One region of the Vibrio sp. 1249-1 genome, then DNA from elsewhere that is predicted to be linked to it. Evidence: riboswitches for the same ligand, from Rfam matches in the RefSeq annotation. Region 1 holds a riboswitch; the other holds the start of a gene.
The links. Region 1 has a riboswitch for cyclic di-GMP ahead of R7Z50_RS03925 (TfoX/Sxy family DNA transformation protein). Riboswitches for the same ligand answer to the same signal wherever they lie in the genome.

Region 1 (4,836 bases):
TCATTTTATTAGAAGATGCGAAAGATACGTGGGAAGAGGCGCGTCAAGCGGCTGCATTCGTTCAACAAAAGGAGATTGTGTTAGTCACTTCTGCGAGTCACATGAGCCGTGCATTGTATGAGTTCAACGCGGCAGGCATTAAACCAATCCCAGCCCCGACCAACTTCTTAGCTATTAGCGAAATCAGTCAACCTTGGGATAAATACTCACCTAAAGCGCGTTACTTAGAACAAACAGAGCTTTATTGGCATGAGTACTTGGGCAGTATTTGGCAAAGGTTGCGTGATACTGTCGGACAAACACCAATGGTTGAAGCAAACTAGTATTATCTTGAAGCCACAAAAAAGGAGAGCCGAAGCTCTCCTTTTTCTTTTTACGATTGAGTTATGCTCAAACTAGTCACCAGCAAACATATAGCCTTCGCCGTGTACCGTTACAAAAATCTGTGGGTTCTTAGGATCGAACTCCATTTTTGCGCGCATACGTCGAATAAGAACATCAATGGTGCGGTCATTCGGCGCATCCACTCGATGGCTGATCATGTTCAAAATACGCTCACGACTTAACACCTGGTTAGGATAAGACGATAATGCCACCAAAAGTTCATACTCTGCTTTAGTTAGTTTTACTGGCTCACCGTTGCGGCTAAGTGCGCGACGTTGAATGTCGAATGTCCACTCCCCAAAGCGCACAATGTGCTCTTCACTGATTTCATTCGCTTTCGAGCTGCCACTGCGCGCTGCTGAAATACGCCACAGCAAGTTTTTAACGCGAACTAACAGCTCTCTCAGTTCAAAAGGTTTTGTCACATAATCGTCAGCACCCATTTCTAGGCCTACGATTTTATCAATGCTATCCGTGCGTCCTGTTACTAATATGATACCAATATCCGATTGGCTACGTAACTCACGAGTAAGCATCAGGCCGTCTTCACCAGGCAGGTTAATATCCAGCATGATCAGGTCTACATCGCCCGCTTGCAAAACTTCACGCATTTCTGCGCCACTCTCTGCTTCGCTGACTTGGTAGCCCTCATTTTGGAAATATCCCGCAAGCTTACTACGAGTTACAACATCATCTTCTACGACTAATACGTGATAGCTCATTTACACCACTTTTCTGTCTTCTTATTATCCAAGACGTATTCTATTCATAACTAGTAACATTTCTAGTCATAGATACATTAAAACGCAAGATTTAGCGTTTTTATTGATTCAAAACAAGCTTGCCCATTGCTATTAATAAACGGTCATTTTTGACCATAAAACATAACAATTATAGTTACTGCTATTCATTTTAATTGATTACACTTAGGGGATATCCCTAATTGACTTTGTGATGCATGACTTGAAGCATCATTCAGGAGCCCAAAATGCAAGAAGTGAAAGCTTTTAATGAAAAACGCGCTGAAATTTACTGGTGGTTTTCGAGCTTGTTCGCAAAAGAACTAACAGAGAAAGAATTGGAAGCCTATCACAGTGTTGAAATTCGCAGTTTTCTCGCAGGTTTAGGTGAAAATGAGTCGCTGAAACCAGCTGTTGATAGCCTAGTTGATGCATTGAATCGGTTACAAGATCGTGAAGATGCACAACTAGAGCTTGCAGCTGACTTTTGTGAACTGTTTTTGAAGACAGAAAAATACGGCGCTCTTCCTTACGCATCCATGTACATTGGTGAATCAGGTTTACTGAATGACAAGCCAGCTGAGGAAATGGAAAAGTTGATGGCTGAATTTGGCGTTCAAGTAGACGAAAACCTAAAGGAACCTGCGGATCACTTAGCCGTTGAGCTCGACTTTCTCGGGAACATGATTATCCGCTCAAACGAGCTTGAACAAGAAAAACACATGGAAGAAGCCTTCGTTAAACAAAACGACTTTATCCAGCAACAATTGATGTCTTGGTTACCTCAGTTTTCAGACAAATGTAAAAAATTCGACGAATTTGGATTTTACTCGAGTGTCGCGAAACTATTAGTTGCATTTTGTAAACTAGACAGCGCCTACCTTCTTGGTGAATAATTGCCGCCTATTTTTAGGGAGCCTGCCTATCGGGCTTCCTGTATGCCTGAAAGTGACCAATTGTAAGTAACTTGGGTATAATATTCGTTTGCCTTAACTTAGCGCAAAGACGCTTGGTTATTTAGCAGTCAAAATGTGACTTCAAATACACAAATCTCTTGCTGAAAACATTGCTAGTCAGTCCACATAGGGCTAAAATGTGAGCGCAAACGATTAAATATGATTTATATGTAAACCGCTGAAATATAGCGGTTTTTGTGTTTTCTTAACAGGTTGATGGCAATTTCTCATCAGATAGAAAAAAAGATAAAATTCATCGACCGATGCTGCTACGTACCCTTTTGTCGCACTTGGATCAACCGCTGCCGAGACACTTAGCGCCAATTTTATATTGCTAGGTGTGAAACCATTAGAGCATCAGGTACATCCAATACGACATATTTCAGTAGCTCGATACAGGACACCATTTATGGCCACGATAAAAGACGTTGCTCGCTTAGCCGGCGTTTCCACTACGACAGTTTCGCACGTTATCAATAAAACGCGTTTCGTTGCAGAAGCAACGCAAGAAAAAGTAATGAAAGCCGTTGACGAGCTGAATTACGCGCCAAGTGCCGTTGCACGCAGCCTAAAATGCAACTCAACTCGTACGATTGGCATGTTAGTAACTCAATCAACTAACCTATTTTTCTCAGAAGTGATTGATGGCGTTGAGAGCTACTGTTACCGCCAAGGCTATACTCTGATTTTATGTAACACAGGCGGGATTTACGAAAAACAACGCGATTACATTCGTATGCTGGCTGAAAAGCGCGTTGATGGCATCCTAGTGATGTGTTCTGACTTAACCGAAGAACTAAAAGAGATGCTTGACCGTCATGCGGACATTCCTAAAGTGGTCATGGATTGGGGCCCAGAGAGCTCACAAGCAGACAAGATCATGGATAACTCAGAAGAAGGTGGCTACATTGCAACCAAACATCTGATTGATAATGGTCATACGGATATCGCTTGTCTAAGCGGTCATTTTGAAAAGCTTGCTTGCCAAGAGCGCATTGCAGGTTTCCGTCGCGCAATGAGCGAAGCGAACCTAGCTGTAAATGAAGACTGGATCCTTGAAGGTAACTTTGAATGTGATACGGCCGTATTAGTTGCAGATAAAATTACCGCAATGGACAAGCGCCCGACGGCGGTATTCTGTTTTAACGACACAATGGCTCTAGGCCTAATGAGCCGCTTGCAACAAAACGGGATCAAAATTCCTGAAGATATTTCAGTGATCGGCTACGACAACATCGAGCTTGCGGAATACTTCTCTCCACCGCTAACGACTATCCACCAACCTAAACGTCGTGTTGGTAAAAATGCATTCGAAATTCTACTTGAGCGTATCAAAGATAAAGAACACGAAAAACGAATTTTCGAGATGCAACCTGAGCTTGTAATTCGAAATACTGTGAAAAAAATGAACTAAATTTCACTGTATTTAACCGTGTTAAATAAGCGCTCTACAGGGGCGCTTATTTTTTTGGAAAAATTAAGCATTCTCTAATACTTCACACCACTCTAATAACAATTGACTAACGTTAACTCCCTGTTTTATATAAATGTAATATATATTAAGAACTCCTTTTCAAAGGCCAATTTGCACCTTTCCATATGCAAAATAGAGCATTCAATCTATCATTTTTATTGAACCGAAATCACACTTTTAACGCTAAACCGTGATGTTAATTCAATATAAGAAGTATGCTCATTGTGTCACGCACAGGGCAAACCATTCGAAAGAGTGGGACGCAAAGCCTCCGGCCTGAACCATATTACGATATGGAAGGTAGCGGGGTTACCGATGGCAAGTGTGTAAGCAATGACTTTACTCTGTAATGACATTGTTTTTACGCATGTTTGCTACTCTCTCGGACCTGACTTTTGGTGGCGTAATATTAATTACACCGAGATAACAAAACATGGATAAACCGATACTCAAAGACTCTATGAAGCTATTTGAGGCACTTGGTAATATCAAGTCGCGCTCAATGTTTGGTGGCTTCGGACTATTCGCTGATGAAACAATGTTTGCACTAGTGGTAAACAATCAGCTTCATATCAGAGCAGACCAAAAAACTTCATCTGACTTCGAGAAACAAGGGCTAAAGCCTTACGTTTATAAAAAACGTGGCTTTCCAGTCGTTACAAAGTACTACGCTATTTCCAGCGATTTATGGGAATCAAGCGAACGCTTAATCGAAGTAGCGAATCAATCATTGAAAAAGGCAAAGCTTGAGAAAGAACAGCAAGCAAGTACAAAGCCTAACCGTTTGAAAGATTTGCCTAACTTACGACTGGCTACCGAGCGCATGCTAAAAAAAGCCGGCATCGAATCCGTAGAGAAGCTTGAAGAGGAAGGTGCGCTTAACGCCTATAAAGCGATAAGAGATACGCACTCTGCAACCGTCAACATTGAGTTGCTATGGGCACTAGAAGGTGCTATCAACGGCACTCATTGGAGTGTGGTACCTCAAGCTCGCCGAGATGAGTTGATGAACGGCCTCCAATAAAAGTCGGCCTAAAAACTATCTTGTAAAACCGCAGTCTAATCTGCGGTTTTTTTGTGAAATTTTTTCGGTTTTCCTACTGTCTTATTACATATATCCCAAATTGGAATCAAAATTATGAATAAGAAACTGATTTTAGGTCTCATCCTACTAGCGGCTATCGTCTTTTTAGGTATTAACTTTGGCCAGTATTTAACCTTAGAGAATGCAAAAGCCCAACAAGAAGCACTAACTACATACATCGATCAGAATTTTGTATTC
Region 2 (4,836 bases), on a different contig from region 1:
AAGGTCGTTGACCACCTGTATTTTTAAAGGAAACCTCATGAGTCAGTATGTAGTTTGTGCGCTGTACAAGTTTGTTGAGCTGAATAACTATCAAGAGCTACGCGAGCCATTACTTGCGTTGATGGAAAAACACCATATTCGCGGAACATTACTACTGGCAAGTGAAGGTATCAACGGTACTGTTGCATCTGATCGTGCAGGTATTGATACGCTACTGGAGTGGCTAAACAACGAACCTCGTTTGACTGGCACCGTATACAAAGAGTCGTATTCTGAGACCCAGCCATTCAATCGCACCAAAGTGAAACTGAAAAAAGAGATCGTAACATTAGGTGTTGAAGGTATAGACCCTCGCCACGTAGTGGGTACTTACGTGAAACCTCAAGAGTGGAACGATCTTATTGCTGATCCTGAAGTGTTTGTTGTCGATACACGTAATGATTACGAAATCGAGATCGGGACATTCAAAGGCGCTGTAAACCCAAATACTGAAACCTTTCGTGAATTCCCAGACTATGTAAAAGAAAACATGGACCCGGCAAAACACAAGAAAGTTGCGATGTTCTGTACCGGTGGTATCCGCTGCGAAAAATCAACGGCTTACATGAAAGAACAGGGCTTTGATGAGGTCTACCACCTAGAAGGCGGCATTCTTAAATATCTTGAAGAAGTTCCTCAAGAAGAGAGCATGTGGGAAGGCGATTGTTACGTATTTGACGGTCGTGTTGCAGTGAACCACCAGCTAGAAAAAGCAGATTACGATTTATGTAACGCTTGTCGTCTACCGATCACTGAAGAAGACAAACAGTCAGAATTGTTCGAGCAAGGCGTGAGCTGTCCAAAATGTCACGGCACACACTCAGAAGAACAAATTGCTCGATTCCGCGAGCGTGAAAAACAAGTTGTTCTTGCAGAGCAGCGAGGCGAGCAGCATGTTGGTGGTGAAAGTGCCAAGCAAAGAGAAGCCCGACGTGCCGCTAAGTACGCGCAAAAAGAAGCGCAGCGTAAACAAGACTAAGCCCAACTCTCCTTATATTTAGCGAGCTGCCGTAAGGTGGCTCGCTTTTACTACGCACCAATACTCTTTCAATACAATTTTGTATCCCTCACCAATACCTCTAGTTGATTGTCTCTTTTGCCTTCGGGTAGCCCCACCATTTCATCATAAGCACTTTGATGCACTAGAACCTGCTTATTTGCTTTGATATTCCTGCACTTCTTTTGCATCTCGATCAGGGAATGAGCCCTCAAAAAGATACCGTTGTCATCAGTGATAAATTGCGCTTCTCCATCAATCACGACAGATGCCTGGTACAATGCGAGATCAAGCGAATGAATGACCAATTTGTCTACATAGAAGTATTTTTGTAACTTACTCAATGGTATTGCCATGTGTCACCTCCCTGAAAGTTACCTCTACGTTTTGTAGAATAAAACCGATCATTGGATGAGATTTCTTCGGTTTACTTGCGTACAACATCGGAAACAAAGAGGATTCCGATGCAAACAATCAATGTCGTGTGGTTAAAGCGAGATTTAAGGCTGACTGACCATCAACCACTAACTCAAGCATTATCAACAAAGCACCCAACTGTGCTTTTGTATATTGTTGAACCATTGCTATTGAACAACCCACACTATTCTGAGCGCCACTGGCGATTTGTTTGGCAATCACTGCAAGACATGGATGAAACGCTCAAAGCGTATGGGCATCGAATCACGGTGCTGTTTGACGATGCCTTAGCATGTTTCCAATCAATTCAAGCGCAATATCAAATCAACGCTGTTTTTTCTCACCGAGAAATAGGACTCAACTGCACCTTTGAACGAGACCGACAAGTTGCCGCTTGGCTGTATGAGCAGAACATCGACTGGTTTGAATTCGAACACGGTGCTGTAATCAGAGGTGCAATAAACCGGCAAGGTTGGGACAAACATTGGGACTCTGTCATGAGAGCCTCAATAAGCCCTATTGAGCTCCAAACCGACTTATTGCATTCATTGGATGCAGAAGCTCTCGGCTGTTCGTTTTCGCCACCATCATCCTGGCTATCAAAATGCAAAGGAATGCAAACGGGAGGAAGCCGGCTCGCTTGGAAAACACTAGAGGACTTTTTCCATCGTCGAGGTCGTGATTACTATCGAAGCATTTCTAGTCCCACAGCCTCACGCACAGCCTGTACTCGACTTTCTCCATATCTCGCTTGGGGTAACATATCCTTGCGTGAAGTTTATCAATACCTTTTGAAACACTGGCAAGTCGCTGGGTTTCGTCGCAGCTTAATTGCATTGTCTTCACGGCTTCATTGGCACTGTCACTTCATCCAAAAATTCGAATCGGAATACGACATGGAGTTTTACTGCGTTAATCGGGCTTACGAACCATTGATTAAACAAAGTAGTACTTTCGATGAAGAAAAGTTAGCAGCATGGAAATCCGGGCATACTGGCGTACCTTTGATTGATGCCTGCATGCGCTGTTTGCACCACACTGGTTACATTAACTTTCGCATGCGTGCCATGCTGGTTAGCTTTCTTACTCACCACATGAACATGGATTGGCGAGTAGGTGTAACGCATTTAGCGCAACTGTTTCTCGACTTTGAGCCTGGAATTCATTACCCACAATTCCAAATGCAAGCAGGAGTAACCGGGACTAACACAATCCGTATTTATAATCCGATCAAGCAGGCCCAAGAACATGATCCTAACGGTACGTTCATCTACAAGTGGGTACCTGAGTTACAAATGGTTCCTCCCCCTCTTTTATTCGAGCCCTGGACAATGACCCAGATGGAAGCTGTCATGTATCAATTGCAGCCAGATAGCCGTTACCTTGCACCTATTATCGCACCAGACAAAGCAGCTAAGGCAGCAAGAGAGCGCTTATGGACGTGGCGGAAACGAGCTGATGTGAAACAAGAAGGCAGACGAATTCTTGCGCGACATGTTAGACCCTCAAAAGAAAGTAGGACGCGATGATCATCTTTCAATCACGATGCGTACAAATGCAAACACACTCCAGGGAACCCGTTGTACCCTCAACTAGTAAGGAACACATTATGTTCAAACGTATCTTAGTTATCGCGGCGACACTGATGGCGACATTATCTTTTATGCTTCCCGTTCAGGCTCATGAGCATGGCATGATGAAAGCCGATATTGTCGACGTTGCCGCTGAAAATGGCTCTTTCAATACGCTTGTTGCTGCGGTGAAAGCAGCGGGCCTGGTTGACACTCTCAAAGGGGAAGGCCCATTTACTGTTTTTGCACCAACGGATGACGCTTTTGCAAAACTGCCAGACGGCACAGTCGACATGCTCTTAATGCCGGAAAACAAAGACAAGTTAGTATCTGTTTTGACTTATCACGTCGTCCCAGGGAAAGTGATGGCTGCCGATGTTGTTAAGCTAGACAAAGCGACTACGGTTCAGGGGCAAGATGTGATGATTAAAACCATGGGCGATAAAGTCATGGTTAACGATGCAAATGTCATCGCAACCGATGTGAAAGCTAAAAACGGTGTCATTCACGTGATTGATACTGTCATTATGCCGAAATAACACCATCCAGAGGGCGGTACACTCCGCCCTTTAGACAGAACTTCTTCCACCCTTAGCACGATTCCTCTCCACTTATCCCCACCCCCACTCATTCACCATGACTATAAAAAGGATAAAAACAAAATTAAAATCAATACCTTGCAATACGACACTGCACAATATTGACGAGGTTAAGATATCGTTATCTTTCAATTTGAGAACAGGATTCCATGTCAGTGACGTTTACTTTTCCACATGTAAATTCTTAAGCTAAATTTTGGCTGCTCAATCACATTTCGGCAAACCATTCGAAAGGGTGGGACGCAAAGCTTCCGGTCTGTCAGCATTTAAAAATCTAAAAGAATGCTCATGATAGCGGGGTTACCATGACGCAGTGTTACAGAAGTCCAATTTCTGTAGCGTTGCTTTATGCTCAGCATGCGCCGGGGTGTGACACTAGTTTGTCAGCCATAACAGAGGACATGTGATGAAATCATTTCCAACCAAATCCGTACTCGCGTTAGCACTTGCAAGCATTAGCTCAGGTGCTGCGGCTCACGGTTATGTATCAGAAACCAATGGTGGTGTCGCTGCAAGTCGCTCGGCACTATGTAAGTATCCAACGCCAGATACTAACGAAAAAAATAATAACTGCGGTGCGATTCAATATGAACCGCAAAGCGTTGAAGGCCCTGATGGCTTTCCCGAAACAGGGCCTCGCGATGGTAAAATAGCGAGTGCCGAAACCGCTTTAGCAGCTGCCCTTGATGAGCAAACTGCCGACCGTTGGGTAAAACGCACTATTCAAGCAGGTACACAAACTTTTGAATGGACATTTACCGCTAACCACGTGACGCGCGACTGGAAATATTACATCACCAAGCCTGATTGGAACCCAAACGCTTCACTATCACGAGACTCTTTTGATCTAACTCCTTTCTGTGTCGTCGACGGCAATATGGTTCAACCCCCGAAACAGGTAAGCCATCAATGTAATGTGCCTACTCGCGAGGGATACCATGTCATCCTGGCAGTATGGGATGTTGGCGACACTGCAGCCTCATTTTATAACGTGATCGATGTGAAATTTGATGGTGACAGTCCCGTTATTCCAGATTGGAAGCAAGGCGGTCAAATTATTCCTACAATGGATTTAAATATTGGGGATTCGGTTTATACGCGCGTATTTGATCAAGCAGGTGAAAACATAGCGTATAGAACTGAACTAGAAATTACCGATGCAGCAATGGGCCAAGCGAAAAACTGGTCTTACGCACTCGCGACTAAGCTAAAC

Region 2: it holds a riboswitch for cyclic di-GMP, as region 1 does, so the genes downstream of both, gbpA (N-acetylglucosamine-binding protein GbpA) here and R7Z50_RS03925 (TfoX/Sxy family DNA transformation protein) in region 1, are expected to answer to the same signal.

What each region holds. Positions count from the first base shown of each region.
Region 1 covers NZ_JAWOWJ010000002.1:94,725-99,560, reverse strand. The annotation lists gene elyC (envelope biogenesis factor ElyC) at 1-323, shown strand, start outside; gene torR (two-component system response regulator TorR) at 396-1,106, opposite strand; gene torD (molecular chaperone TorD) at 1,373-2,020, shown strand; gene purR (HTH-type transcriptional repressor PurR) at 2,490-3,494, shown strand; cyclic di-GMP riboswitch class I at 3,782-3,871, shown strand; gene R7Z50_RS03925 (TfoX/Sxy family DNA transformation protein) at 3,988-4,578, shown strand; gene R7Z50_RS03920 (TVP38/TMEM64 family protein) at 4,693-4,836, shown strand, end outside.
Region 2 covers NZ_JAWOWJ010000003.1:287,017-291,852, reverse strand. The annotation lists gene R7Z50_RS08020 (rhodanese-related sulfurtransferase) at 38-1,018, shown strand; gene R7Z50_RS08015 (DUF6482 family protein) at 1,087-1,392, opposite strand; gene R7Z50_RS08010 (cryptochrome/deoxyribodipyrimidine photo-lyase family protein) at 1,501-2,982, shown strand; gene R7Z50_RS08005 (fasciclin domain-containing protein) at 3,063-3,563, shown strand; cyclic di-GMP riboswitch class I at 3,831-3,931, shown strand; gene gbpA (N-acetylglucosamine-binding protein GbpA) at 4,030-4,836, shown strand, end outside.